DNA from 2 places in the Pseudomonas migulae genome. Region 2 is predicted to be linked to the other one. Evidence: riboswitches for the same ligand, from Rfam matches in the RefSeq annotation. Region 2 holds a riboswitch; the other holds the start of a gene.
What was found. A riboswitch is a leader RNA that binds a small molecule or an ion and turns the genes downstream of it on or off. The one in region 2 is predicted to bind cobalamin.
Positions count from the first base shown of each region.

Region 1: linked by a shared signal. The riboswitch ahead of cobO (cob(I)yrinic acid a,c-diamide adenosyltransferase) and the one ahead of J2Y86_RS05085 (CbtB domain-containing protein) in region 2 are both predicted to bind cobalamin.

Region 1 covers NZ_JALJWR010000001.1:5,757,427-5,772,350, reverse strand. The annotation lists gene J2Y86_RS26510 (cobyric acid synthase) at 1-744, opposite strand, end outside; gene cobD (threonine-phosphate decarboxylase CobD) at 741-1,733, opposite strand; gene cbiB (adenosylcobinamide-phosphate synthase CbiB) at 1,726-2,634, opposite strand; gene bluB (5,6-dimethylbenzimidazole synthase) at 2,631-3,281, opposite strand; gene J2Y86_RS26490 (cobyrinate a,c-diamide synthase) at 3,278-4,678, opposite strand; gene cobO (cob(I)yrinic acid a,c-diamide adenosyltransferase) at 4,675-5,286, opposite strand; cobalamin riboswitch at 5,368-5,602, opposite strand; gene J2Y86_RS26480 (hypothetical protein) at 5,757-6,341, shown strand; gene J2Y86_RS26475 (PQQ-dependent sugar dehydrogenase) at 6,409-7,722, shown strand; gene J2Y86_RS26470 (O-methyltransferase) at 7,846-8,499, opposite strand; gene J2Y86_RS26465 (C40 family peptidase) at 8,515-9,051, opposite strand; gene J2Y86_RS26460 (C40 family peptidase) at 9,274-9,900, opposite strand; gene hda (DnaA regulatory inactivator Hda) at 10,114-10,818, opposite strand; gene J2Y86_RS26450 (AI-2E family transporter) at 11,049-12,122, opposite strand; gene J2Y86_RS26445 (DUF2066 domain-containing protein) at 12,161-13,219, opposite strand; gene purM (phosphoribosylformylglycinamidine cyclo-ligase) at 13,604-14,662, shown strand; gene purN (phosphoribosylglycinamide formyltransferase) at 14,662-14,924, shown strand, end outside.
Region 2 covers NZ_JALJWR010000001.1:1,109,202-1,124,125, forward strand. The annotation lists gene cobN (cobaltochelatase subunit CobN) at 1-474, opposite strand, end outside; gene cobW (cobalamin biosynthesis protein CobW) at 478-1,539, opposite strand; cobalamin riboswitch at 1,642-1,854, opposite strand; cobalamin riboswitch at 2,120-2,347, shown strand; gene J2Y86_RS05085 (CbtB domain-containing protein) at 2,468-2,662, shown strand; gene J2Y86_RS05090 (CbtA family protein) at 2,674-3,378, shown strand; gene J2Y86_RS05095 (cobalamin biosynthesis protein) at 3,375-3,788, shown strand; gene cobM (precorrin-4 C(11)-methyltransferase) at 3,872-4,618, shown strand; gene nfuA (Fe-S biogenesis protein NfuA) at 4,691-5,275, opposite strand; gene J2Y86_RS05110 (acyltransferase family protein) at 5,333-6,367, opposite strand; gene J2Y86_RS05115 (fatty acid cis/trans isomerase) at 6,554-8,851, opposite strand; gene metH (methionine synthase) at 9,008-12,718, shown strand; gene J2Y86_RS05125 (DUF2970 domain-containing protein) at 12,914-13,132, shown strand; gene J2Y86_RS05130 (ABC transporter substrate-binding protein) at 13,129-14,202, opposite strand; gene J2Y86_RS05135 (nitrite/sulfite reductase) at 14,727-14,924, shown strand, end outside.

The DNA of each region.
Region 1 (14,924 bases), 4.6 Mb from region 2:
CACCTGATCGGCCTTGTCGGTCTGGCGCTGATCGATACCGTCCTCGGCCTCCAGATGCAGGTCCATCACATACGGCAGCACGCCGATCACCGGTTTGCCGGTGCGCGCTTCCAGCCAGTCGAGGCCCGGTTGCAGCAAGGCAATGTCGCCGCGAAAACGGTTGATGATGAAGCCTTTGATCCGCGCCTGCTCGGAGGGAGAAAGCAACTCCAGCGTGCCCACCAGATGGGCGAAAACGCCGCCGCGATTGATGTCGGCGATCAGCAGTACCGGGCAATCCACCGCCTCGGCGAAACCCATGTTGGCGATGTCGCCGGCACGCAGATTGATCTCGGCCGGCGAGCCTGCGCCTTCGACCATGACCACCGGATACGCCGCGCTCAGCCGTTCATGGGAAGCGAGCACCGCTTGCATGGCGATGGCTTTGTAGTCGTGATACGCGACCGCGTTCATCGTCGTGACGGCGCGACCATGAATGATCACTTGCGCGCCGGTGTCGCTGTTGGGTTTGAGCAGCACCGGGTTCATGTCGGTGTGCGGTTCGAGATGAGCGGCCTGAGCCTGCACCGCTTGCGCGCGACCGATCTCGCCACCGTCAGCGGTCACGGCACTGTTGAGTGCCATGTTCTGCGGCTTGAACGGCACGACGCCTACGCCCTGGCGCGTGACCCAGCGACACAACGCCGTCACCAGCGTGCTTTTACCGGCGTCCGAGGTCGTGCCCTGCACCATCAACGTTGTCATCGGGTTTCCTTGGCATAGGCGTCGAACGCTTGATCGAGTCGGGCCCAGTCGGCTTCTTCGCCGGGCAGGCCGAAACGCAGGCTGCTGTTGTGGGTGAACAACCGCAGCAGAATGCCGTGGCGGGCCATGAAATCATGCAGTGCTTCGGCGCGTTCGGTGGTCAGCCACTGAAACAGGGCGCAACCGCCCTGAGGTTTGTAACCATGCTTTTCCAGCAGCGCAGCCAACCGCTCGCTGGCCTCTTCAGCGCGCACACGCTGTCTGGCATGTCCTTCGGTATCCTGCAAACAGGCTTGCCCCAACACGCGAGTCGGTCCGCTGACGGCCCAGGGGCCGACTTGTTCGGCGAGCAGTTTGAGCAGCTTGCGCTCCGCCAGCACGAACCCCAGCCGGACACCGGCCAGACCAAAAAACTTGCCGAACGAGCGCAGCACGACCAAGCCGACCTGATGGGCACACGGCGCCAGGCTCAGGTGTGGTGTGTTGTCCATGAACGCTTCGTCCACCACCAGCCAGCCACCGCGTTGGGCCAGTCTGGAATGCCAGTCGAGCAGACGGCTCGGGGTCAGGCTCAAACCCGTGGGATTGTTCGGGTTGACCACCACCAGCACGTCGAGACTGTCGAGAAAGAAGTCGACCTCCTGCTCCAGCACTTCACGCACGATGTAGCCGCTGCGGCGCCAGGCTTCGGCGTGCTCGGCGTAACACGGCGACAGCACGCCGACCTTGCCGACCCGGCGCAAACGCGGCAGCAACTGGATCGCCATTTGCGAACCGGCCACCGGCAACACCTGCGCGGCACCGTAGTATTCGCAGGCGGCCTGCTCCAGTCCGTCATCGGTTTCCGGCAATCGCGCCCAGGCGCGCAACGGAATGTCCGGGACGGGAAACGGCCAGGGCGCGAGGCCGCTGGACAGGTCAAGCCAATCGGCTTCGGCGATGCCATATTCGAGCGCCGCCTTGCGCAACCGTCCACCGTGCTCAAGCATAAAATTCAGCCCCCACGCAGAGAATCAGCAGCCATAACCATACCCCGCGCTGGACCAATTGCCAGCCTCGGTCGATGGAGTCGGCGTCCGCAGGCGCGCCTTCGCCCAGTTGCGGACGCTGATGCAGTTCACCGTGATAAATTGCCGCCCCGCCCAACTCGACACCCAGTGCACCGGCTCCGGCGGCCATCACCGGACCGGCATTCGGGCTGTCCCAGGTCGGCCCCTGGTTACGCCAGCATTTCAGGGCGAGTCGGGTTTTGCCCAGCAGCGCGTAGGTCAATGCCACCAGTCGCGCAGGAATATAGTTGAGCACGTCGTCGATCTTCGCCGCGGCCCAGCCGAACCGTTCGAAGCGCTCGTTGCGATAACCCCACATCGCATCCAGCGTATTACTCAATCGGTAGAGCACCACGCCGGGCGCGCCCGCCACTGCAAACCAGAACAGCGCGGCAAACACCGCGTCGCTGCCGTTCTCCAGGACGGATTCGGTGGCGGCGCGGGCGACTTCGGTTTTATCCAGCTCACTGGTCTGGCGGCTGACCAGGTAACCGACGCGCTTGCGCGCTTCCTCCAGATCATCAATGCGCAGCGCCGTGGCCACCGGCGTGACGTGTTCACCGAGGCTACGCATGCCAAGCGCGCAATAAAGCGCGAGAATCTCGACGATCCAACCGACATAAGGCGCCCAGGAAAAAGCCGTGGCGAGCAAGGTCAGCGGCACAACCGCGATCACCCAGGCGGTAACGCCGTGGCTGCGCCAGCCGCGCCCCTCACCATTGAAACGTTGTTCGATGCGGTCGGCAAAACGGCCGAACGCCACCAGCGGATGCCAGCGTTTGGGTTCACCCAGCAGCGCATCCAGCGCAACCGCGGCGACACTCAACAACGCCACACTCATTGACTCACTCCCCAATAATTCTCATACAGCAATTCGCTTAGCGGACGCGCCTGCGCCCAGCCTTCGAGTACCAGCATCGGCGCCGGATAGAATTCCTTGACCGGCCCGAGGCAAAGAATCGCCAAAGGCTTGGCCCCGGCGGGCAAACCCAGCAGGTCGGCCAGGGCTTGCGGCTCGAATAAAGAAACCCAGCCCATGCCCAGTCCTTCGGCACGGGACGCCAGCCACAGGTTCTGGATCGCGCAGGACAGCGAGGCCATGTCCATTTCCGGCAAGGTGCGGCGGCCGAAGATGTGGCGCTCGCGATCGTCCATCAGCGCAGCGACCAACACCTCGGCACAGTCGTTGATGCCTTCGACTTTCAGCTTCATGAATTCGTCGGTGCGTTCGCCGAGGGCTTCGGCGGTGCGGATGCGTTCCTGTTCCACCAACAACTGGATCTTGCCGCGCAAGGCGCGATCGCTGATGCGGATGAATCGCCAGGGCTGCATCAGGCCGACGCTCGGCGCCTGGTGCGCGGCTTCGAGCAGGCGCCGGAGCAACTCGGGTTCGACGGTGCCGCCGCTGAAGTGGCGCATGTCGCGGCGTTCGGCGATCGCGCGATACACCGCTTCCCGTTCGGCCTGACTGAAGGCGTTGTCGGTCATGGCCTCTTCGCGAGCAAGCCCGCTCCCACAGTTGACCGCGTTTCTTCAGGCAACGCGCTGATTAATGTGGGAGCGGGCTTGCTCGCGAAGGCGGCATCAAGGTCCGGTGCAAACAACGCGGCTACCGCAGATGGATTCGACGGGAAATAGAAGTGCACATAGGAAGCCGTCATCCGCCCCTCACGATAAACCGCCTCCGCCCCGCGCCCGCCGTTAGGGCTCAGGCCGCGAGCAATCGGTTCAAGCTCGGTGCTGGTCAACGAATGATGATAGGTGTGCCCGCGCAGCGAACCTTCCGGCAAGTCGACCGCCTGCAACGCCAGCGCCGCCAGCCGTTTCTGCATCACCGCGTCACCGGCCAGCAACCCCACCAGTTCTGCGCGAGTGCCTTCGACATCGGTCAACGAGTCGAGCAAATACAACATCCCGCCGCACTCGGCCAACAACGGTTTGCCCGCCGCGTGGTGAGCGCGAATCGCGTCAAGCATCGGGGTGTTCTGTGCCAGCGCCACATGGTGCAATTCCGGGTAACCGCCTGGTAGATAGAGGCTGTCGGTTTCCGGCAACTGTGCATCGCGGATTGGCGAGAAAAACACCAGTTCAGCGCCCATGGCTCGCAGCAAATCCAGGCTCGCGCCGTAGGTGAAGGCGAAGGCTTCGTCACGGGCCACGGCAATCCGTACACCGGCCAGCAACGGCTCGGCAGCGATCACTTCTGGAGCGGCGAACTCCACCGGCGGCGGCAGCGCAACGTCACAACTGTTGGCCAGTGATTCGGCCGCCGCATCGAGGCGCACGTCGAGATCGTTCAGCTCACTGGCCTGAACCAGACCGAGGTGCCGACTCGGCAATTCAATCCCGGTTTCCCGGGACAACGCGCCGTACCAGCGCAAGCCTTCAGTGAGACTGCCTTCAAGCAACTGTGCATGACGCAAGGTGCCCACACGGTTGGCCAGCACCCCGGCGAACGGCAGGTCCGGCTGATACTTAGCCAACCCCAGCGCCAGCGCACCAAAGGTCTGCGCCATCGCCGTGCCGTCAATCACCCCGAGCACCGGCACACCGAAATGCCGCGCCAGGTCAGCGCTGGACGGCGTACCGTCAAACAAGCCCATGACGCCTTCGATCAGAATCAGATCCGCTTCGCCGGCGGCTTCCCACAACAGTCGACGACTTTCCTGCTCGCCGACCATCCACATGTCCAGTTGATACACCGGCGCACCGCTGGCGCGCTCGAGAATCATCGGGTCGAGAAAATCAGGGCCGCATTTGAACACGCGAACCTTGCGCCCCTGGTTGCGATGCAAACGGGCCAGCGCGGCGGTGACGGTGGTCTTGCCCTGACCGGAGGCCGGCGCGGCAATCAAGACCGCCGGGCAATGACGTGGTTGACTCACAATTCGACGCCTTTTTGCGCTTTGATCCCGGCCTGGAAGGCGTGCTTGATGACGCCCATTTCCGTGACGGTGTCGGCCAGTTCGATCATTTCCGGCTTGGCGCCGCGACCGGTCACCACCACGTGCTGCATCGGCGGCCGCGCCTGCAAGTCGCTGAGCACCTGATCGAGGTCGAGGTAACCGTGCTTGAGGGCGATGTTCAGTTCATCCAGCACGACCAGACCGATCGATGGATCACGCAGCAGTTCACGGGACACGGCCCAGGCCGCTTCGGCGGCGGCGATATCACGCTGGCGGTCCTGGGTTTCCCAGGTAAAGCCCTCGCCCATCACATGAAAACGCACCTGCTCGGGGAAGCGCCGGAAAAACAGTTCTTCGCCCGTGCTGTTGCGGCCCTTGATGAACTGCACCACGCCGCACTGCATGCCGTGGCCCATGGAGCGGGCGAGCATGCCGAACGCCGAGCTGCTTTTGCCTTTGCCGTTGCCGGTCAGCACCAGCAGCAGGCCGCACTCATTCGGCGAATTGGCGATGCGTTCGTCGATCACGGCTTTTTTGCGCTGCATGCGCGCCAGGTGGCGTTCGTCACGATCGGGAGTATCAGTCATGGGGGAGCTCTCCGTTGAGGCTGGATAACGGCGGGCAGGCACAAGAATAGACGGCAAGAAGCCTGGCATCGCCCACCGTGATGCCGCTGGATGGATCAGGCCGGTCTCCGGGCTCATGAGCGGCGTTACGCCTGACTGCGCGCCTTCCCATGCCGATATCGACACAGTGGCAAAAATGCGCAGTCTTCACTCATTTACCGTTGCGGGGGCAGCGCCGGGATCGTGATTGTTCATGAAGTGAACGAACGCACTCACCGGCTTCCCTGTTTCACTCTGTCGACCAAGGCCACAGAGCACCTGAAACAAGCCGCGAAGGTTAGAGGGTTGAGGGTGGAGCGTCAATTAAAGCCGGGACGCCGTCCGGCGAATAACTGCCGTCGATCAATTATCTGACGCCAATCTTGTGCCACACTCTCAGCAGTGATATCAAAGCGCCACAACCTGACAACACAATAACAAGGGTGAGCCACATGCAAGGCATGATCATCAGCAATCCGAAGCTGGAATTCCTGCGCCCGGTGCTGGAACGCTGGTTTGACTGTATCAACCGCTACAACGCCGTGCGCGGCGATAACGACACGCCTTACTGGTACGACGAAAAAGCCAACCTCGGCTTGCTCTCGGCCGCCGCGTGGATGGCGGAAATGGTCACGCTGCAAAACACACCGACCCGTAAACAGAACGAGGAAGGCGAACGCAACGCCCGCGCCGACCTGTTCATCGCCACCAGCGAAGAGCGCGCCTACCTTCAAGCCACGCAACGCTGGCCGCGGGTCAACAGCCTGAACCTTACACAGGCGCTCGCCGATATCACCAGCGACGCCAGGCGAATCAGCTACGCCAGCGACCTGAAACTCGGCTGCCTGTTCGTTGCACCGCAAAAAGCCCAGCACGGAGCTACCCCGGAAGAACTCCAGGACATGGTCGACGACCTGCAAAAGGAACACACCTGCGCCGTCGCCTGGTATTTCCCCTACGCCTACCGCAAGTTGCGCAATGAAGCGGGCAACTATCACCCCGGCATCGCCGTGCTGTTCAAGGAAGCCCGGGGCTGACCGGTTGAACCATCGCGGGTTTGCGCTTCTCTATTGATCAGGTCACTGCATTTATAGGGAAATCAGCATGCGCAAGCCCCAGCTCGTTCTCGTCATCGCCCTCGCCGGAGGGCTCGCCGCCTGCGGTGAAACCTCCAGCCTGCAAGTCTCCGACGGCACCGGCCCGACACCCAAATTGCCAGAACCGAACAAAACCCTGATCCCGACGGTGAACATCGCCCCGGCGATCGGCTGGGCTGACGGTGCCAAACCCACCGCCGCAGCGGGCACTCAGGTGGCTGCGTTCGCCGAAGGCCTCGATCACCCGCGCTGGCTGTATGTGCTGCCGAACGGCGACGTGCTCGTCGCCGAAACCAACGCGCCGCCCAAACCCGACGATGGCAAAGGCGTCAAAGGCTGGGTCATGAAAAAAGTCATGGGCCGCGCCGGTGCCGCCGTACCGAGCCCGAACCGCATCACGCTGTTGCGGGACAAGGACCACGACGGCATCGCCGAAACCCGCACAGTGTTCCTGGAAAACCTCAACTCGCCCTTCGGCATGACGCTGGTCGGCAACGACCTGTATGTCGCCGACACGGATCGCTTGCTGCGCTTCCGCTATGAGGATGGCGACACGGTAATCAAGTCGCAGCCGATCAAAGTGGTTGATCTGCCGGGCGGGACGCTGAATCACCACTGGACCAAAAACGTCATCGCCAGCAAGGACGGCAGCAAGCTGTACGTGACGGTGGGCTCCAACAGCAACGTCGGCGAAAACGGCATGGACCAGGAAGAAGGTCGCGCGGCGATCTGGGAAGTGGATCGCGCCACCGGCAATCACCGGATCTTCGCTTCGGGGATTCGCAATCCAAATGGTCTGGCCTGGGAGCCCCGGAGGGGTGCGCTGTGGACGGCCGTCAACGAGCGGGATGAAATCGGCAGCGACCTGGTGCCGGACTACATCACTTCGGTGAAGGACGGCGGTTTCTACGGCTGGCCTTACAGCTACTACGGCCAGCACATCGACATTCGCGTCGAGCCGCAAAACCCGGACCTGGTGGCCAAGGCCATCGCGCCGGATTACGCAGTCGGCCCGCACACCGCGTCGCTGGGCCTGACGTTTGCGGAAGGCAACACGCTGCCAGCGCAATTCAAGGAAGGCGCCTTCATCGGCCAGCACGGCTCATGGAACCGCAAGCCGCACAGTGGCTACAAAGTGATTTTCGTGCCATTCAGTGCCGGCAAGCCGACCGGGCAACCGGTGGATGTACTCACGGGTTTCCTCAATGACGATGAGAAAGCCATGGGCCGGCCGGTGGGTGTGGTGATTGATCAGCAGGGTGATTTGCTGGTGGCGGATGATGTGGGGAACAAGGTGTGGCGGGTTTCTGCGGCTAAATAACGTATTGCCGCGAAATGCATAATCCTGTGGGAGCGGGCTTGCCCGCGATAGGGTCGGTACATTCAGCATCAATGTGACTGAAAGATCGCTATCGCGGGCAAGCCCGCTCCCTCAAGGACCGCGTTACCGTTTACGGCAGAGTGTCAATCCATCCCCCAACGGCAACAGCGACAGATCCACACGCGAGTCATCCTTCAAGGCGAGATTCAGCGCCTGGATGGCTCGGGTGTCTTCACTCTCGGGATTGCGCTCAAGCACCCGCCCGCTCCACAGCGTGTTGTCGAACACCGCCAGGCCACCGACGCGCAGCAGACGCAGCGCGTGCTCCAGGTAGGCGGGATAGTTAGCCTTGTCGGCATCAATGAACATCAAATCGAATGGTTCGGGCTGGTCCAACCGAGCCAGGGTTTCCAGCGCCGGCGCCAGGCGCAGGTCAATCCGCTCGGCAAGTCCTGCTTCCTGCCAGTAACGGCGCGCCGTGGCGTTGTAGTCACCAGGAATGTCACAGCAGATCAGCGAGCCGTCCTCCGGCAACGCCGCCGCCATGCACAACGCGCTGTAACCGGTAAAGGTGCCGACTTCCAGCAAACGCCTGGCGCCGGTGAGCTTCACCAGTAATGCGAGAAACTGACCCTGCTCCGGCGCTATCTGCCAGCGCGCCATCGGCAACGCCTGGGTTTCATCGCGCAAGCGTTTGAGCAGCGGCGTTTCCCTCAGGGAAACGTCGAGCAGGTATTGATACAGTGAGTCGTCGAGATTGAGCGTGCGAGCGGTCATGACAACCTCTGCGTTCTATGGGTTACGCGCCAGGTGCTCAGGTTGCAGGACGCGCTTGGCGCTGAGGTAGGCTTTTTGCCAATAAGCCTTGGACAAGCTGTCGAGCTTCACCGTGCCACCCGTGGCCGGCGCATGGACGAAGCGACCTTCGCCGACATAGATCCCAGCGTGGCTGACCTGAGAGCCGCCATTGGTGGCGAAGAAAATCAGGTCGCCGGTTTGCAGGCCTTCCTTGCCGACATTGGCCGCTTGCATGCTGATCATCTCGCGGGTGGTGCGCGGCAGCGAGATGCCGGTGACGTCACGGTAGACATAACCGATCAGGCCGCTGCAATCGAACCCGGAATCCGGCGTGTTGCCGCCCCAGCGATAAGGTGTGCCAACCAGGCCCAACGCGCGAAACAGCACGTCTTCAGCTTCAGGAGAAAAAGGTTGTGATGACCCGAAAACAATCGGCGCGCGAACCACTGGCGCAGGCGGCGGTGTACGGCTGGCGCAGGCGCTGAGCAGCGCTGCGAAGAACATGAGTGCGAGGCGGGCCGACATCGTCATAAGCAGAACATCCTGATCTGGCTGCGGCTTTTTTCTGCCGACAGGGCAGAAAAGAAAACCGCCTGCGCAGGACGCAGGCGGTTTGCCATCAATAATAGATCAGGATTCTAGCGGCTATGCGGCAAACTTCAAGTAAGACTTTAAGTTCGCCTTACAAACTGTCCGCCTACTCTGTTGCAGAGCGGCTTTTTGTCGCCACCGAAGTGACGACAGGCTGAAGCATTACTTGCGGGCCGTGACCACGGTCGGGGCCATCGCGAGTGCACGCTTGGCTTCGATGAAGGTCTTGCTCCAGTAGCTGTCGCCCAGGCTATCGACCCGGACACCACCGCTTTTGCGGCTGCTGGAGTGGATGAACTGGTTGTCACCGAGGTAGATCCCGGCGTGACTGACACGACCGCGACGGCCGTTGGTGGCGAAGAACAGCAGGTCGCCCGGCTTGAGCGCACTGCGAGCAACCAGCGGTGCGTCCACGTTGATCATTTCGCGAGTGGAACGCGGCAGGTTCATGCCGGCCTCTTCGCGGAACAGATATCCGATGAAACCGCTGCAATCGAAGCCAGCCTCGGAGGTGCCGCCGAAACGGTAACGGGTACCGATCAGGGACATGCCACGTTCGAGGATGCTGTCGGCCAGAACCGGAAGCTGGTACGACTTGCCGTCGGCGAAGTCAGCCAGTTCTTTGTCGGTGGCCAGCTCTTCCTGGAAAAGAACGGAAGAAGATTGCGCAGTAACTGAATTTTTAACCTGCTGTTGAGGCGCTTGCTCCGACACTGGAGTGTGGGCTGCGCAACCGAACAACAGGGTGACGAGTGCGAGAGGCACGAGGGGTGCAAAGCGATTTAGCATGGGCACGACCGTGGCTGATAGTTGTAAAGAAGCCGAGACTATGCCCGCTATCATCCTCATTTGCAAATTCAATCGAACTTTATGTGACTTTCCGGTTTCGCGTTTCCATCTAAGCGCTTAAGCCCCATTTAGACGCTTGCGCGGCCTACACCCTGTAGGAAAGCGAACTTTTTGGCGCCTGAAATATGCCAAAACCCTTGCAGGACTTGGGCTTTACCAGCCCAGCGTCTCTTTAAGGAACGGAATGGTCAGCTTGCGCTGAGCTTGAAGAGAGGCCTGATCGAGACGCTCAAGCAGTTCGAACAGCGCGCTCATGCTGCGAGTGCCACGGGTCAGGATAAAATGTCCGACTTCATCGGTCAGGTGCAATCCACGACGGGACGCACGAAGTTGCAAGGCACGCAATTTGTCTTCGTCGGACAGCGGTCGCATCTGAAAAATCAGCGCCAGCGTGAGACGGGATTTCAGGTCCGCCAGCTTCACCGGCAATTCACGCGGTGACGTCGACGCGGCAATCAGCAGGCGCCGACCGCTGTCACGCAGGCGATTGAACAGATGGAACAACGCTTCTTCCCAGTCCGCCTTGCCGGCCACCGCCTGCAGATCATCCAGGCAGACCAGTTCGTACTGTTCGAGGTTGTCGAGAATTTCGATGCCGCGATCCATCAACTCGGCCAGTGGCAGATACACCGCCGTTTCACCCATCTGTTCGAAGCGCAAACAGGCCGCCTGCAACAAATGCGTGCGCCCTACCCCGTGCTTGCCCCAGAGATAAATCAGGCTTTCGGTCCAGCCGGCGTCGGCTTCGCACAGCCGCTCGACATAGCCGAGTGCAGCGGCATTGGCGCCTGGGTAGTAATTGATAAAGGTAGCGTCATCACGCAGACGCACACCTAGGGGCAGCTGAATCGGTTTCATGCTGACTGAACAGTTCCAAAGGAACCGTTAGTGGCCTCTGTGTAAAGTTTGCGAAGTTTATACCCGTGAAGCTGACCGCACAATGCGACAGACCATAAGCAAAATCAAAGGTTTGCGTTATCGCACCGCTTTCATGGGCGTTTCTTTGGCGGCGCAAGTGACAGTTGCGCAGGTGGCACGGGCCAGCCTGGCACTGAACCAGACTGCCCGCGACGCGTCATCGTACCCCCTTAGAGCTCAGGTTCGTCGACACCACTGTAGATATCAGAATCTTTATACAAATCATGCACATGGCGCACCAGAACCATGATCACCGCCGCTACGGGGAGCGCCAGCAACACGCCGGTAAAACCGAACAGTTCACCACCCGCCAGAATCGCGAAGATCACCGCCACCGGGTGCAGACCGATCCGGTCACCCACCAGCAACGGCGTCAATACCATGCCCTCCAGCGCCTGGCCGACCATGAACACCGCGACGATGCCAAACATGGGGTACAAGTCGCCACCGAACTGGAACAGGCCGGCAATCAGCGCCGCGCCAATCCCGATGACAAACCCCATGTACGGCACAATCGCCGCCAGGCCGGCGATCATCCCGATCAGCAACCCCAGCTCGAGCCCTACCAGCATCAGGCCCGCCGAATAGATCACGCCCAGCGCCACCATCACCAGCAATTGCCCGCGCACGAACGCGCCGAGCACTTCATGGCATTCACCCGCCAGGACCACCACGCGTTCTTCACGGTCACGAGGCAGCAGGCTGCGGATCTTGGCCATCATCAGGTCCCAGTCCCGCAATAGATAGAAGCTCACCACCGGGATCAGCACCAGATTGGCCAGCCAACCGATCAACGCAAGGCCGGAGGCGGTCGCCTGACTCAACACCACGCCGACAATGTCAGTGGTCTGGCCCATGTGCTCGCTGATCGCCGCTTTGAGCTTGTCGAACTTCCAGAAACCATCCGACAACCCGAACTTCGATTGCGCCCACGGCAACGCGGTGTGCTGCAACCAGTCGAGCATCTGCGGCGCCAGTTCGTACAAGCGAAACAACTGCTTGGCGAGCATCGGCACCAGCACCAGCAGCAATGTGGTGAAGATCAAAGTGAACAGCGCGAACACTGCCACCACGCCCCAGGTCCGGGACAGGCCGGCCTTTTCCAGGCGATCCACCAACGGGTCGAACAGATAGGCCAACAGCAGCGCCACCAGAAACGGCGTCAGAATCGGATGCAACAGCCAAATAAACGCGCAGAGCAGAACCACCCCACCCAACCAGAACCAACGCCGCGTATCGGCCATGTACCACTCCATCTGCATCTATATAAAGAAAGAAAACCTTACCAACGGAAACGCAGTTGCGGCACCGGCGCAGGCGGTGGCGCGACAGCGGGCGCCGATCCTTCGGCCACCGGCTGAACAGGTGCTGTCGGTGCCGGGGCCTCACCCGCCGGAACCTCTTGCAACTTCGCCAGCGACAACTGTGACCGCAACTGTTCGGCGCTGCCGTTGACCCGGTAGAGAACCCGGTCAGCGTCAACACTCTGCAGGCGCGCGCCAAACGGCTCGAGCAAACGCCCAAGCGTCGCATAACGCTCCAGATTCATGCCCTGTACTTCCAGCAACTGCTCGCCCGACATCCCGGGCTTGACCACAAAGCGTGGCGCCAGGCGCTGACTGACCGCCAGCATCACCGCGTCGGCCACGGCAGCCTGATCCGCGCCCTGCACGCTGCCCGCTTCCTTCTGATCGCCCAGCCACAGATGCCATTTGGCCTGCCATTGGCCACTCTCTTCCCGGGCATGCACGGCCAGCAAGGCGTCAGCGTTGTAGCGATCCGATGCGCCGCGCAACGGCGCCGCATCCGTGCCTTCAAGATTCGGCGCCGTGGCGACCAGTTGCTCGCTCAAGTCCGCCAGTGGCAGACGCAGCGGCAGGCCACGGTGTTGTGCCGCGCGACGTAACGGTGCAGCACTGGCCTGACCATCACCGACCAGACTCGAACCTTCCGTTGAGTCGTTCAGCCACCACGTCAGAATCGATGGCCGGTTCGCACCCCACAAGGACAGCCCGGCGCGGCGCAACGCCTGCTCGGTGCTGGCCGGATCGAAATCCACCTTCAGCACTTCCGGCGGGCCGGCCTCGAAACCGTATTGGCTGATGATCTGCTGCGGGTCCTTGCGAACGGCCGCCAACCCCGGACTTTGCACGGCCTTGGGATCGCCGGTCAGGCGCAACACCAGCGTGTCGAGCGCACGCTGAGTGGCTTGATCACGCTCTTCCGGTGCCTGACTGGTGACAGGCTCGCGCACCAGATAAAGGCTTTTGACGGTTTCGGCATGACTCGCCAGGCTGACCAGAGACAAACAACCCACAAACAATGATTTGAAAAAACGCATGGAAGATTCCTGACGACAAGAGCGGCTGGAACTGAGCGCATGAAGATAATCGAGCAAGGCTGTGACCATCGCCCGGCGCAAAACATTCACACGTCCCGGTTAAGTTTTTCGCACTGCCATAACGATAGACGGTTAATCGCGATACCTTATACAGCCAAGCGGGAGGCAACCAACACGGGCAATAACGGTTTTTTTGTATCGATATGCCCCTGCTGTCGGCCTGAGGATGGCCGCTGCCCCTCAAGCCTGATAAAATCGCGCGCCTTCGCAGACCGGCAACAGCCGGGCGCCCTGAAATTCGCGCAAGGCACATGCCCTTCGTTTGTTTCGGCGGTCCCACTGGACTCGGTCGTTACCCCTGAATCCCCCCTAAAGGCCTGGATCATGAGCAAGCAACCCTCCCTGAGCTACAAGGACGCCGGTGTAGACATCGACGCCGGTGAAGCATTGGTCGAACGCATCAAGAGCGTCGCCAAGCGCACTGCGCGCCCGGAAGTCATGGGCGGCCTGGGCGGTTTTGGCGCCCTCTGCGAAATCCCGGCCGGCTACAAGCAGCCTGTGCTGGTTTCCGGTACTGACGGCGTCGGCACCAAGCTGCGCCTGGCCTTGAACCTGAACAAGCACGACAGCATCGGCATCGACCTGGTGGCCATGTGCGTGAACGACCTGGTGGTCTGCGGCGCCGAGCCGCTGTTCTTCCTCGACTACTACGCCACCGGCAAACTGAACGTCGAAACCGCGACCCAGGTCGTGACCGGCATCGGCGCAGGCTGCGAACTGTCCGGCTGCTCCCTGGTCGGCGGCGAAACCGCTGAAATGCCGGGCATGTACGAAGGCGAAGACTACGACCTGGCCGGCTTCTGCGTCGGCGTCGTGGAAAAGTCCGAAATCATCGACGGTTCGAAAGTCGCTGCCGGCGATGCCCTGCTGGCCCTGCCGTCCTCCGGCCCGCACTCCAACGGCTACTCGCTGATCCGCAAGATCATCGAAGTGTCCGGTGCCGACATCGAGAACATCGAGCTCGACGGCAAACCGCTGACCGACCTGCTGATGGCCCCGACCCGTATCTACGTGAAGCCGCTGTTGAAGCTGATCAAGGAAACCGGCGCAGTCAAGGCGATGGCCCACATCACCGGTGGCGGCCTGCTGGACAACATCCCGCGCGTGCTGCCAAAAGGCGCTCAAGCGGTGGTTGACGTTGCAAGCTGGACTCGCCCTGCCGTGTTCGACTGGCTGCAAGAGAAAGGCAACGTTGACGAAAACGAAATGCACCGCGTGCTGAACTGCGGCGTTGGCATGGTCATCTGCGTCGCTCAAGAGCACGTTGAAACCGCGCTGAACGTGCTGCGTGAAGCCGGCGAGCAGCCTTGGGTCATCGGTCAGATCGCCACCGCTGCCGAAGGCGCGGCTCAGGTCGAACTGAAGAACCTCAAGGCTCATTAATGTCCGTCACCTGTGATGTGGTGGTGCTGTTGTCCGGCACCGGCAGTAACTTGCAGGCCTTGATCGACAGCACGCGGACCGGCGACAGCCCGGTCCGCATCGCCGCGGTGATTTCCAACCGCGCCGACGCCTACGGCCTGCAACGCGCCAGGGATGCGGGTATGGACACCCGCTCCCTGGATCACAAGGCGTTCGAAGGCCGCGAAGCCTTCGATGCCGCGCTGATCGAACTGATCGACGCCTTCAACCCCAAACTCGTGGT
Region 2 (14,924 bases):
ATTGGCCACGCAGCGAAACAGATCGAGGGCGTTGGCCATGCCGCCCTGGCGCAGGTAATGCCAGAGCCGGTCGCGGTCTTCGGCAATCACGGTGCTGAGGTCGCTGAGCTCCGGGTCCGGGCGATCATCGCCGGGCACCAGAATCAGCTGCACACCGCGCTGCGAAAGTTCGACCAGACGTTCGACGCCGTAACGCCAATAAGCGATGCCGCCGTGCAACGAAATCAAAATCACCTTGGCGTGGCGCAGTACTTCATCGACATACAGGTCGACCGACGCGTGATTTTGCACCTGCATCGGGTTCGCCAGACGCACGCTCGGGTAATCGTCCGGCAACTGCTGCGCCGCTTCGGCGAGCAGCGCCAGGCTGGAATCGCCGCTGCACAGGATCACCAACTCGGCGGGGGTTTGTCCAAGGTCGGCAATGTTGTCATCCGACACGAAACCGCCGGGCTGGGTCCTGAGCAGGTGCATGGGTCAGACGCTGAGCGCGGCGCGCAGTTGCGCTTCGAGTTGCACGGCATCCAGCTCCTGACCGATCAACACCAGACGCGTGGTGCGCGCTTCATCGGCGCCCCACTGACGGTCGAAGTGCTTGTCGAAACGCGTGCCCACGCCCTGGATCAGCAGGCGCATCGGCTTGTTCGGAATCGCGGCGAAACCTTTGACCCGCAGAATGCCGTGCTTGACCACCAGTTGGGTCAGCGCGTCCAGCAGCAGACTTTCGTCGGCTTGTGGCAGTTCGATGGAAATGGAGTCGAACGCGTCGTGATCGTGATCATCTTCGCCTTCATGGTGGTGATCGTGATGACTGTGGCGGCTGTCGATGTGTTCTTCGGAACCGGCACCGAGGCCGATCAGCACGTCCAGTGGCAAGCGACCGCTGCTGGCTTCGATGATTTTCACCGCTGGCGGCAGTTCTTCAGCGACTTCCAGGCGTACGCGGGCCAGGTCTTCCGGGCTGATCAGGTCGGCCTTGTTGAGGATCACCAGGTCGGCGCTGGCCAGTTGGTCGGCGAACAGTTCGTGCAGGGGCGATTCGTGGTCCAGGTTCGGATCGAGTTTGCGCTGGGCGTCGACCTGGTCCGGGAAAGCGGCGAAGGTGCCGGCGGCAACGGCCGGGCTGTCGACGACGGTGATCACCGCGTCAACCGTGCAGGCGCTGCGGATTTCCGGCCACTGGAAGGCTTGGACCAAAGGCTTTGGCAGGGCCAGGCCCGACGTTTCGATCAGGATGTGATCGAGGTCGCCACGACGGGCGACCAGTTCGCGCATCACCGGGAAGAACTCTTCCTGGACGGTGCAGCACAGGCAGCCGTTGGCCAGTTCGTAGACCCGACCGTTGGCTTCTTCTTCGGTGCAGCCGATGGAGCATTGCTTGAGGATTTCGCCGTCGATGCCCAGTTCGCCGAACTCGTTGACGATCACCGCGATGCGGCGGCCCTGAGCGTTGTCGAGCATGTGCCGCAGCAAGGTGGTCTTGCCCGAGCCGAGGAAGCCGGTAACGATGGTGACGGGAAGTTTGGCCAGTGTTTTCATCGGATGCCCTTTGGCAAGGTGGCGGGCATACGGGACGACGACCGCTGCTGCACAGGCAGGCGCGCGGAAGATTTCGCCACCGGATCACCCCGCCCGGTTGTAGTGAGAATTCGGTTCGAGGCAGGTCTCCTGGCTGACGGTGTGCCTGTCGCTAGACTGGCGTTCGCTGCGCCTTCCCGCGGGCTCCAGGGCTGGAGCGTGCAGTGGCGTGGCAGCGAACATCACCGTTCACAGTTGCGGGGGCAGCCGCGGCATCGACCGCGTTCCCTTCTTAGCTTCGGCAAATGCCGAAGAACCTCGAAAGCGCAAGGCTACGCATGGTGTGGGAGCGGGTCAATGTCCGTCAGTTGATTGCAATCCCTTGTGGCAAGGCAGGTTACCTGTGGCGAGGGGATTTATCCCCGTTGGGCTGCGCAGCAACCCCATGCATTCTTTCAGGCACATCCCGCAAGCAGGTATTGCGACGGCTTCTCCGCCGAACGGGGATAAATCCCCTCGCCACAGGTAACACTCCTTGCCCTTGCCCTCCCACCGAGTTGAGAACCCTTGCCAATTGACGCCCAACCCCCGCCCATGCTCTCCTACACGCCTTGTTACGGGTGCCCTTCACAGGGTGAAACGGGAAACCGGTGAATCATGTGCTTTACTCAAAGCCATGTCAGTCCGGTGCTGCCCCCGCAACGGTAAGCGAGCGAAGCGTCAGATCCACTGTGCCAGCAGTTCGGCATGGGAAGGTGACGCTTGCAGGTTTCGGTGAATGCCAAAGCCCCTCGCGAGCCCGGAGACCGGCCCGCAACACAAAGTGACGATTACGTTCACTGAACAACAAACCCGCGGTGGGCGGGCGCTGTTTGAATCTCTGCGAGCCCGATTTGCAGGGATCTTCCATGCGCTCTATTCACCCGCTGACAGACCAGAGGGAAGCGCCATGTCGATCATCAGCAGCACCGGCCACACATCCGCCACCACCACCACTACCACCTTGGCTCAACGCCTGACCGCTGCCATCTGCGCATCGATCCTTGGCGCGTGCCTCGTGTATTTCGCCGGTTTCTCGCACATCGAAGCGGTGCACAATGCCGCGCACGATACCCGTCACAGCTCCGCGTTCCCGTGCCACTGAGACCTGCCGACATGATCAAGCGTATTGCGCAAACCGCAGGTTTCACCGGGCTGCTGGCAGCCCTGTTGCTGACCCTGCTGCAAAGTTTCTGGGTCGCACCGCTGATTCTGCAAGCCGAGACTTACGAAAAATCTGAGCCTGCGGCTGTTGAAGTTCATGAACACGCCGCTGGCGCCGCCGCTCACACCCACGATGCCGAAGCCTGGGAACCGGAAGACGGCTGGCAGCGCGTGTTGTCGACCACCGGCGGCAATCTGGTGGTTGCAGTCGGTTTTGCCCTGATGCTCGCCGGTCTCTACACCTTGCGTGCGCCGACCAAAACCTCCCAAGGCCTGCTCTGGGGCCTGGCCGGTTACGCCACGTTTGTACTGGCACCGACCCTCGGCCTGCCACCGGAACTGCCGGGCACTGCCGCGGCGGACCTGGCACAACGACAAATCTGGTGGATCGGCACGGCAGCGTCCACCGCTGTCGGCATCGCGCTGATCGTGTTCAGCCGTCATTGGCTGATGAAGCTCCTGGGCGTGGCGATTCTCGCCGTTCCTCACGTCATTGGCGCCCCGCAACCGGAAGTGCACTCGATGCTCGCGCCGGAAGCCCTGGAAGCCCAGTTCAAAATCGCTTCGCAGCTGACCAACGTCGCGTTCTGGCTGGCCCTGGGCCTGATCAGCGCCTGGTTGTTCCGCCGCAAAAGCGATGGCCAATACCACGCATGACAGACACTGGCACAGCGCCGACTTTAGTTGTCGGCCTGGGCTGCCAGCGCGGCTGCCCCGTCAGCACGCTGCGGGCGTTACTCGATCAGGCATTACAGGCTCATCACATCGAACTTCACCAGATCAAGGCCTTGGCCAGCATCGACCTGAAGCGTGATGAACCCGGCCTGGTCGAGCTCGCCGAACAACTGGGATTGCCGTTGATGTATTTCAATAGCCAGCAACTGGAAGGTTACAAACCGCAACTCAGCCACCTGTCCGACATCGCTTTCGAACGCACCGGCTGCTACGGCGTAGCGGAAAGCACCGCCCTCGCCCTCGCGGAACAACTGGCCCAGGCACCGGCAAAACTGCTGATCTCGCGACAAAAATACGCCCAGGCCACCCTGGCATTGGCCTGCACTGCGTAAAATCCTCGATAATCCTCGCCTTCGATCATGAGCAATCTTCATCTGAAGCCTTGCCCAGTCCCTTTTTCTGACAGGAAACGACGATGACCGTCTATTTCATTGGCGCAGGTCCCGGCGACCCGGAACTGATCACCGTCAAAGGCCAGCGGCTGATCCGGAGCTGCCCGGTGATCATCTACGCCGGCTCCCTGGTGCCCGCCGCGGTGCTGGAAGGCCATTGCGCCGAACAGGTGGTCAACAGCGCCGAACTGCACCTGGAGCAGATCATCGAACTGATCAAGTCTGCCCATGCCAATGGCCAGGATGTGGCACGGGTGCACTCGGGCGATCCAAGCCTTTATGGCGCGATTGGCGAACAGATTCGCTACCTGCGTGAACTCGATATTCCGTTTGAAATCATTCCAGGTGTCACCGCAACGGCGGCCTGTGCGGCGCTTTTGGGCGCCGAGCTGACGTTGCCGGACGTTTCACAGAGCGTGATTCTGACTCGCTACGCGGACAAGACTGCGATGCCGGCCGGTGAGGAATTGGGGAGTCTGGCGCAGCACGGGGCGACCATGGCGATTCACCTGGGGGTGAATCATCTGCAGAAAATCCTGGTTGAATTGCTGCCGCATTACGGCGCGGACTGTCCGATAGCGGTGATTCACCGCGCGACCTGGCCGGATCAGGACTGGGTGGTTGGGACGCTGGCGGATATTGCCGGGAAGGTTGAGGCGAAGGGGTTTCGGCGGACGGCGTTGATTCTGGTCGGTCGGGTGTTGGGGAGCGATCACTTCAGTGAGTCGTCGCTATATCGCGCCGGGCATGCGCATCTCTACAGACCCTGAGCCACAGGGACCGATCAACCATAAAAAAACGGCACTCACGGGTGCCGTTTTTTTGTTTCTGCAGCGAACACCTTAGTAGTAGGCGTTTTCTTTCTGCGTGTGGTCGGTCACGTCACGTACACCTTTGAGCTCGGGAATGCGCTCGAGCAAGGTGCGCTCAATGCCTTCACGCAGGGTGACGTCTGCCTGGCCGCAGCCCTGGCAACCACCGCCGAACTTCAACACGGCGATGCCGTCTTCGACCACATCGATCAGGCTGACCTGACCGCCGTGACTGGCGAGCCCCGGGTTGATCTCGGTTTGCAGGTAGTAGTTGATGCGCTCGTTGACCGGGCTGTCGGCGTTGACCATCGGGACTTTGGCGTTTGGCGCCTTGATGGTCAGCTGGCCGCCCATGCGGTCGGTGGCGTAGTCGACAACCGCATCGTCCAGGAAAGCTTCGCTGAACGAGTCGATGTAAGCGGTGAAGCTTTTCAGCCCCAGCGCCGTGTCTTCAGGTTTTTCTTCGCCCGGCTTGCAATAAGCAATGCAGGTCTCGGCGTACTGGGTGCCAGGCTGTGTGATAAAGACGCGGATGCCGATGCCCGGGGTGTTCTGCTTGGAGAGCAGATCAGCCAGGTAATCGTGGGCGGCGTCGGTGATGGTAATAGCGGTCATGGAAACTCCTCGCAGGCTTGGGCGCAGTTTACGCCAATCATCGCGCCGTACAAAGTCCTAGTATTTTTGTCGGGAAAGCGTCAGCTCGCCCCGATCGGACGTTTCGCCGTCAATCCTGGCTTTAAGCCACCGATAGCTGCTTTTCTCCACCCATTCGTAACTTGCCCACGATCCCAGTCCAATGGCCACGACGCAAACGGCGAACATGACGTAGGCATTGATGCCATAACGCTGTGCGACAAAGCCTCCGGCGGACAGCACCAACACGTGCATCAGGTACACCGAGTAGGAACAATCCCCCAGCAGTTTGAACACTCGGCTGTGCTCGAAAAACCGCTCCAGCGCCATGCAGGCCACCACCAATACCGCACTCGGCAGGCCCCAGGCCAGGAACCGCGGCTGCGGCGCCAAGTGATAAATCGCCAGCAACGCGCCGCCAATGCCCAGCAATGGCAGCCAGAAACCGGGTTTGATCCAGCCGCGTCGGTAGAGCATGCCAATGGCAATCCCGAGCAGGAACTCATAGACGATGTCCGAACGGTAGAACGGGCTGATCCAGCCGTAACCGGTCCACGCCTGACACACAGCAAACAGCAGCGCAGCAACAATCAGCAGTCGAACTTGCAAGCGGAACAGCAGTGCCCAGGCAAACAGCACGTAGAACAGCATTTCGTAGTTGAGGGTCCAGCCGACATTCAGCGTCGGATAAATCCCGTAGCCGCCGGGGTTTTCCGTAGGAATGAACAACAGCGACAGAAGGAAATGCGACCAGTCGACTGCCTGATCCGGCAACACCGGTCGGGCGAATACCACGACCAGCGCCATCAGCACCGTGTACAGCCAATACGCCGGCACGATGCGAAACAGCCGATACAGCAGAAAGCGTCCCGGCGGCAGCGACTTGCCCTCGGTGGACAGGAAAATCACCAGGCCACTGATGACAAAAAAGACATCGACACCCACCGCCCCCTTGTCGATGAACATCTGACCGATCGGCCCACGGGCCTTGAAGTCGAAGAAAATCTGCATGAAATGGTGGCAAACCACCGTCCAGGCCGCGAGCGCGCGCAATGCCTGTACTGAAATCAACATTGACCGCCCTCCCGTTCCCGATCCGCAATCCACCGCATTTCCCTTGTGAGAGCGGGCTTGCTCGCGAAAGCGGTGTGTCAGGCAATATTAACGGCGACTGACACACTGCCTTCGCGAGCAAGCCCGCTCCCACAGGGGATTTGCGGTGCCTTACAGATCCGACACCGGCCCGCCATCAAAAGTCGATCAAAGATTCTCGTACCGGTTCATGTCCAGCACGCCCTCTTCCACCGGGTCGGTTTCGTGGACGTATTGGCTCAGGTCATGGAAGTAGAACCAGAACTGCGGATGGCTACGGCGAATCCCCCAGCGTTCGACGATTTTCTCGAAACGGTTGGCGTCCTTGGCGTTTTCCATCGCCTCCACAAACGCTGGCACTTGCCCGGCGGGAATGTTGAACATGAAGTTCGGGTAACTGCTGAGTACGCCGGGGAAAATGGTGAGTGTGTCGAGCCCCGGTTGATAGCGCAGCGATTCGCCCAACAGGAACGCCACGTTACTGTGCGCGCGGTTGCGCAGCAGGCTGTAGACCTCGCGCTTGCCGCTCTTGGCCTCAATACGCAGCATCGTCGCTTCCGGCAGTTGATCGATGACCTTGAGACCCGCTGCCGGACGCGACGCCAGGCGACTCAAGGCCTGTTCGGCGCCCTGTAAATCCGGGTCAATGTTCGGTCGCGAGCAATAAGCACCGTCGCAGCGGTTGATCGGATCGGGCTTGGCGTTGAGCTCACCGTAACGCGACAACAGCTGCATCGCAAAGTCGCGTTTCGGGTCTTTCTCGTCGAGTTTCAGCGCCGTCGGCTTGTCGTTGTCTATGGCTTCATAGTCCAGCCACATCTTGAATTTGCCGCCGTTCTGGTACCAGTCGTCGAGGTAGCCGTCCCGCGAATCGGCAGGCATCAGCCGCAGGAAATTCTGCTCGGCACCGTTGCGGATCAGGTCGAAGTACAGGCGCGTCTGCGCTTGATGGGACACGTTGCCGAACACGTCGAAGTTGACTGCCAACTGATAATACGTGCGCTCCAGCAGTGGAAAATCGAACAGCCACATCGTTTGTGGCACGTCACCGATCAGGCCTTTGTTCACCGAGGCGCTGTCGAAATGGCGGAAAATGGTCAACAGCGCATTGTCGTTACCGGCCCACAAAGTCGACCAGCTCGGCGCCGGCACATCGGCATAGTTGTCGCGACGCAGCGCCTCGTACTCGTTGCGCTTGTCGCGGTAGTCACGCCACAGGCCCAACACGCTGCCGACGTCGTCGTTCTGCCCCGGCATCGCCAGCAATGGCGTGGCCTGCCCGCGGTAGTTCGGGTCGGTGATGTAGAGATCGTGTTCCGGCGCCTGGAACAACGCCCAGAAGTGATCGCGAATCACGTCGGTGGCGATCTGGCCGCGACACACCGGCCCGCGGATAAACGTGCGCACGAAGTACTCGGCATTATCGAGCATGAACTGATAACGCGCCTGCGCCGGGATCGCCTCGAACGTGGTGAACGGATTGGCCCGGCGTTCCGGCCCGTAACCCGGCAACGCGTTGACCTGCCAGTTGCCGTTGTAGAACAGGCTTTTGATCCGCGCCATCTTTGCCGCACTCAGCGGATAGGTGATGTGGGTCTTCTGCACGATCACCCCCTGCACCGGCCACAAGCGGTAATACACCTGCGTGCCCGGATCGTCATTCGGGCGGCGCGTGTTGATCAGGTCAATCGGCTGGCCGGTCGGCGTGCGCGAACGCACCCACTGAAAGAAATGCCCCGGCTCGCCCTCCTTGAAGTAAAGGTGGGCGAGGAACCAGTGTTCGAACAACCAGCGTCCCACCAGGCTCTGGCGGGCACCCGGCGAGTTGAGCAGGCTTTCCCATTGCACCACTTGCAACGCTTCTTTCGCGGACGGCACCAGGCCCTGCTCATCGATGGGCGCGCCCGAGGCCAGCCAGCGTTGCAGCGTCTGATACTGCTGGTCGGTCAGGCCAGTGACCGCCAGCGGCATACCTTCCTTCGGATGAACGCTGGCGTAACCGTCGAACTCGGCCGGCATCGCGCACAGGTTTTCCCGGTTCAGGCCCAGGACGATGTCTTCCGGCAACTTGGCGTTGGGCGTCAGCGGTGTTTTGTGCCCCAGTTCCAGCATCCGCGCCATCAACGCGGCCTGGCTGCCCCGGGCGTCCAGCACTGAGTAAAAGCCCTTTTGCTGCCACCCGTGCTTGCCGAAAGCGTCATAAAACAATCGGGTCGGCGCCGCGGCCTGACTGCGTTCACCATCGTAGACCGGGACTTTCGACGCGCCGCGCGCAGCCCCCTCGCCGCTGCCCAGATTCAGCTGACAGGCGGCGTCATTGCAGGCATGGCAGGCCACGCACTTTTCAGTGAAGATCGGCTGGATGTCGCGGCTGTAGGAAATGGCAGCAGAAATCGCCGGATCCTGCGCCACCGCGCCCCAGCTTAAAACCAGCAATGCACTGCTGATGATGACGCGATACGACATGTCCCTGTTCCCGATCCTTGAAAAAACGCCGCGATTCTACCGGGACAGTGCCCCCATCAACATGAGCGATATTCATGCAAAAACCGCACATGCTCTAAAAGCGCACAGGTTTGCTATGATCCCGCCCCTTCGTCATGGTCTTTCCGAGTAGTCCCAATGTCCGATCGCAGTGTTCGCCTTCAAGCCCTCAAGCACGCCCTCAAAGAGCGCATTCTGATTCTCGATGGCGGCATGGGCACGATGATCCAGAGCTACAAGCTCGAGGAGCAGGATTACCGTGGCAAACGCTTTGCCGACTGGCCGAGCGATGTCAAAGGCAACAACGACCTGTTGGTGCTGACGCGCCCGGACGTGATCGGTGGCATCGAAAAAGCCTACCTGGATGCCGGCGCCGACATTCTGGAAACCAACACCTTCAACGCCACCCGGATTTCCATGGCCGACTACGGCATGGAAGAACTGGCCTACGAATTGAACGTAGAAGGCGCTCGCCTGGCGCGCAAGATCGCCGATGCGAAAACCCTCGAGAACCCGGACAAGCCGCGCTTCGTCGCCGGCGTGCTCGGCCCGACCAGCCGTACCTGCTCGCTGTCGCCGGACGTGAACAACCCCGGCTACCGCAACGTGACCTTCGATGAACTGGTGGAGAACTACACCGAGGCCACCAAAGGCCTGATCGAAGGCGGCGCCGACCTGATCCTGATCGAAACCATTTTCGACACCCTCAACGCCAAAGCCGCGATCTTCGCCGTGCAAGGGGTTTACGAAGAGCTGGGCGTCGAACTGCCGATCATGATCTCCGGCACCATCACCGACGCGTCCGGCCGCACCCTGTCGGGCCAGACCACCGAAGCCTTCTGGAACTCCGTGGCCCACGCCAAGCCGATTTCCGTCGGTCTGAACTGCGCCCTCGGCGCCAGTGAACTGCGCCCGTACCTCGAAGAGCTGTCGAACAAGGCCGGCACCCACGTCTCCGCGCACCCGAACGCCGGCCTGCCGAACGAATTCGGCGAGTACGACGAACTGCCGTCGCAAACCGCCAAAGTCATCGAAGAATTCGCCCAAAGCGGCTTCCTCAACATCGTCGGCGGCTGCTGCGGCACCACGCCGGGCCACATCGAAGCCATCGCCAAAGCCGTGGCCGGTTATGCACCGCGTGAAATCCCGGACATTCCGAAGGCCTGCCGCCTCTCGGGCCTGGAGCCGTTCACCATCGATCGCAGCTCGTTGTTCGTCAACGTCGGCGAGCGTACCAATATCACCGGCTCGGCCAAATTCGCCCGCCTGATCCGTGAAGACAACTACACCGAAGCCCTGGAAGTCGCCCTGCAGCAGGTCGAGGCCGGCGCCCAGATCATCGACATCAACATGGACGAAGGGATGCTCGATTCGAAGAAGGCGATGGTGACCTTCCTCAATCTGATTGCCGGTGAGCCGGACATCTCCCGCGTGCCGATCATGATCGACTCCTCGAAGTGGGAAGTGATCGAAGCCGGCTTGAAATGCATCCAGGGCAAGGGCATCGTCAACTCGATCAGCATGAAGGAAGGCGTCGAGCAGTTCATTCATCACGCCAAACTGTGCAAGCGCTATGGCGCCGCCGTGGTCGTCATGGCGTTCGACGAAGCCGGCCAGGCCGACACCGAAGCGCGCAAGAAAGAAATCTGCAAACGCTCCTACGACATTCTGGTCAACGAAGTCGGCTTCCCGCCGGAAGACATCATCTTCGACCCGAACATCTTCGCCGTGGCCACCGGTATCGAAGAGCACAACAACTACGCCGTCGACTTCATCAACGCCTGCGCCTACATCCGCGATGAGCTGCCGTACGCGCTGACCTCGGGCGGCGTGTCCAACGTGTCGTTCTCGTTCCGTGGCAACAACCCGGTGCGCGAGGCGATTCACTCGGTGTTCCTGCTGTATGCGATCCGCAACGGCCTGACCATGGGTATCGTCAACGCCGGCCAGCTGGAGATCTACGACCAGATCCCGGTGGAACTGCGCGACGCCGTCGAAGACGTGATCCTCAACCGCACCCCGGAAGGCACCGACGCCCTCCTCGCCATCGCCGACAAGTACAAGGGCGACGGCAGCGTCAAGGAAGCCGAGACCGAAGAGTGGCGCGGCTGGCCGGTCAACAAGCGTTTGGAACATGCGCTGGTCAAGGGCATCACCACGCACATCGTTGAAGACACCGAAGAATCCCGGCAGTCGTTCGCCCGCCCGATCGAAGTGATCGAAGGCCCGCTGATGTCCGGCATGAACATCGTCGGCGACCTGTTCGGCGCCGGCAAAATGTTCCTGCCGCAGGTGGTGAAATCCGCCCGCGTGATGAAGCAGGCCGTGGCGCACTTGATCCCGTTCATCGAACTGGAAAAAGGCGACAAGCCGGAAGCCAAGGGCAAGATCCTGATGGCGACGGTGAAGGGCGACGTGCATGACATCGGCAAGAACATCGTCGGCGTGGTGCTGGGCTGTAACGGCTACGACATTGTCGATCTCGGCGTGATGGTGCCGGCGGAGAAGATCCTGCAAGTGGCCAAGGAGCAGAAATGCGACATCATCGGCCTCTCGGGCCTGATCACGCCGTCGCTGGATGAAATGGTCCACGTCGCCCGCGAGATGCAGCGTCAGGACTTCCACCTGCCGCTGATGATCGGTGGCGCGACCACGTCCAAGGCACACACGGCGGTGAAGATCGAGCCGAAATACAGCAACGACGCGGTGATCTACGTCACCGACGCCTCCCGCGCCGTGGGCGTGGCCACACAGTTGCTGTCCAAGGAATTGAAACCGGCGTTCGTCGAGAAAACCCGCCTGGAGTACATCGATGTTCGCGAGCGCACCGCCAACCGCAGCGCCCGCACCGAGCGCCTGAGCTACCCGGCGGCCATCGCCAAGAAACCGCAGTTCGACTGGAGCACCTACGCGCCGGTCAAACCGACGTTCACCGGCGCCAGAGTGCTGGACAACATCGACCTGAAAGTCCTGGCCGAATACATCGACTGGACGCCGTTCTTCATCTCCTGGGACCTGGCCGGCAAGTTCCCGCGCATCCTCCAGGACGAAGTGGTCGGTGAAGCCGCTACCGCGCTGTACGCCGATGCCCAGGAAATGCTCGCCAAATTGATCGACGAGAAACTGATCAGCGCCCGCGCGGTGTTCGGTTTCTGGCCAGCCAATCAGGTTCGCGACGACGACATCGAAGTCTACGGCGACGATGGCAAGCCATTGGCCAAGCTGCATCACCTGCGTCAGCAGATCATCAAGACCGACGGCAAGCCGAACTTCTCCCTCGCCGATTTCGTGGCGCCAAAGGACAGTGAAATCATCGACTACGTGGGTGGCTTCATCACCACCGCCGGCATTGGCGCCGAAGAAGTGGCCAAGGCTTATCAGGACGCGGGCGACGATTACAACTCGATCATGGTCAAGGCCCTGGCCGACCGTCTGGCCGAGGCGTGCGCCGAGTGGCTGCACCAGCAAGTGCGTAAAGAGCACTGGGGTTACGCCAAGGACGAGACCCTCGACAACGAGGCGCTGATCAAAGAGCAATACACCGGCATCCGCCCTGCTCCCGGCTACCCGGCCTGCCCGGATCACACCGAGAAATCGACGCTGTTCGCCTTGCTCGATCCTGAAGCGAGCGAAATGAAGGCAGGTCGCAGCGGCGTGTTCCTCACCGAGCACTACGCGATGTTCCCGGCGGCGGCGGTCAGCGGCTGGTACTTCGCGCACCCGCAGGCGCAATACTTCGCCGTGGGCAAGGTCGACAAGGATCAGGTGCAGAGCTACACGTCACGCAAAGGTCAGGAGTTGAGCGTGACCGAGCGCTGGCTGGCGCCGAACCTGGGTTACGACAACTAAGATCAGTCTCCCGGCCACAATCCCGTGGCCATCGGAGATCCCTGTGGGAGCGGGCTTGCTCGCGAAAGCGGTGTAACAGTCAACGAAGATGTTGGATGTTATGGCCTCTTCGCGAGCAAGCCCGCTCCCACATTTGCTTTGTGCAGGCCGTGGATTGTCTATGCTTACTCTTCACACATTGGTGACGAGGGGTTTATGGACGATCCAGTCGACAACAAACCGCCCACGTTCTGGCAGATGCTGCACAGCGTCATGGCAGCGGCGTTCGGGGTGCAGAGCGGGAAGAACCGGGCCCGGGATTTCACTCACGGCAAGCCCAGTCATTTTGTCATCCTGGGGATTCTGTTCACGGCAGTGTTCGCCTTGGCGCTCTACGGCATCGTGCAACTGGTGCTGGTGCTCGCAGGGGTTTAGCGCATCAGGGTTTGCAGGCTGAACGGATAGCGATAGGACGTCGGGCGGCCCTTGGCCGAGAGGCGACGGAAGTCCACGCCGTAGTCCGGCGAATCCCCCATGGCCAGCATTCGCCTGGCGGTGGCCTTGTCGACCAGTTGCAGCAGCGGAATCTGGCGATCACGGCCACCGTACTGGCTGATGTCCACGCCCCGATCGAGGTCATGCAGTTCCACCAGGGCCCAGCCGCCCAGGGTGAAATGTCCGCCCAACAGGACGCTCAACCGTCCATCCACTTTGGCCTTCAACGCAGCGGTCGAGGTGTTGACCGCACTGAACAGTGCGTCCTTTCCCGGTACGCCGCCCGTCTCTGAATACGCCTGCATGGCGCCAAACGCCATTTCGTCATTGGCGGACCACACCAGCGACACCTTCGGGTAGCGCCGCAACAGCAATTTCGCCTGTTCATAGGCACGATCACGGGTCCAGCCGCTGTAGACCAGTTGCCGCAAACGCACCTCGGGATGCTCGGCCAACGCCCGCATCATGCCTTGCTCGCGCAGTTGTGCCGATGGGGTGATCTTCAGACCGGAGAACGCCAGCAACTCGATGACCTGACCGGGCGCCACGGGCGGATGCTGGCGAATCAACTCCTTGAGCATCAGGTAGCCGCCCTCCTCATCGTTGGGCACCAGGCTGCCCAGCCGATCAGGGCGCTCGCCCAGGAGGCTCAGTTGATTGGCCGTCAGCGACGCGTTGACCATGAACAGCTTTACGCCGCTGCCCTGAGCCAGGCGCAGCACTTGCGGGGCAATGTACTGTTCGTTGACGAAGACCAGATAGTCCGGGCGATCGGGGCCTTGCAGCGCCACGCGGGCTTGCGCCAGCGTGAGCTCCGGCATGCGCCGGGAATAGAGAATCCGCAGATCGATGCCCAGGTCCGTAGCGGCCGCCTGCATGAATTGCGAATAGCTGATCCAGAAGGCTTCATCCACCTTTCCCGGATTCAGGAACAACACCGACTCCGCACGCGCAGCAGGGCCGTAAGCCGCACCCAGCATCAGCAGGAAGGTGTAGAAAAACTTCAGCATTGATCGTCCGAGCCCCCGGAAATTCGCTGCGCATTATAGCCAGCGAACCTCCGCAAAACGGCGTTTATTGCGGTTTTTGTCCGACAATTGTCAGCGCCGGGCCCGGACGGGGTCGGTTATTGATGGCTGACCCAGAATACCGCGGTGCCCACGACCAGAATGATCAAAAACAGAATGGCCCACGCGTCGACCGTACTGTCGGGCTTTGAAGCTTTGGTAGGGTTGCTCATTGCATCGCCTCTTGTCGGTTTTATCGGTGATTGCATAAAGACTCGACCACAGTAAAGACGACGATTGCCCGCACGACAAATACGGGTTTATCAATAACGTTTCTCGTTAGTCGTTTTGGTTCTTTACATATACTCAAACATCACTTTTGCGCATAACTCCAAACTGGTATCTTGCCCCGGCTCCGTAGGGAGTGCGCGGCCGTGCGCGCAGAATTGCCGAGACAGTATCGGAGATGTCAGCAAGCGAAAATCGCAACTGGATCCGACCGGCCCAAGCCTGAGAACAGGACTTATATGTACGTATACGACGAGTACGATCAGCGGATCATCGAGGACCGCGTCAAGCAGTTCCGTGATCAGACCCGACGCTATCTGGCAGGCGAGCTGAGCGAAGAAGAATTCCGCCCTCTGCGCTTGCAGAACGGGCTTTATATCCAGCGCTTCGCGCCGATGTTGCGGGTGGCGGTGCCTTACGGCCAGCTGACTTCGCGC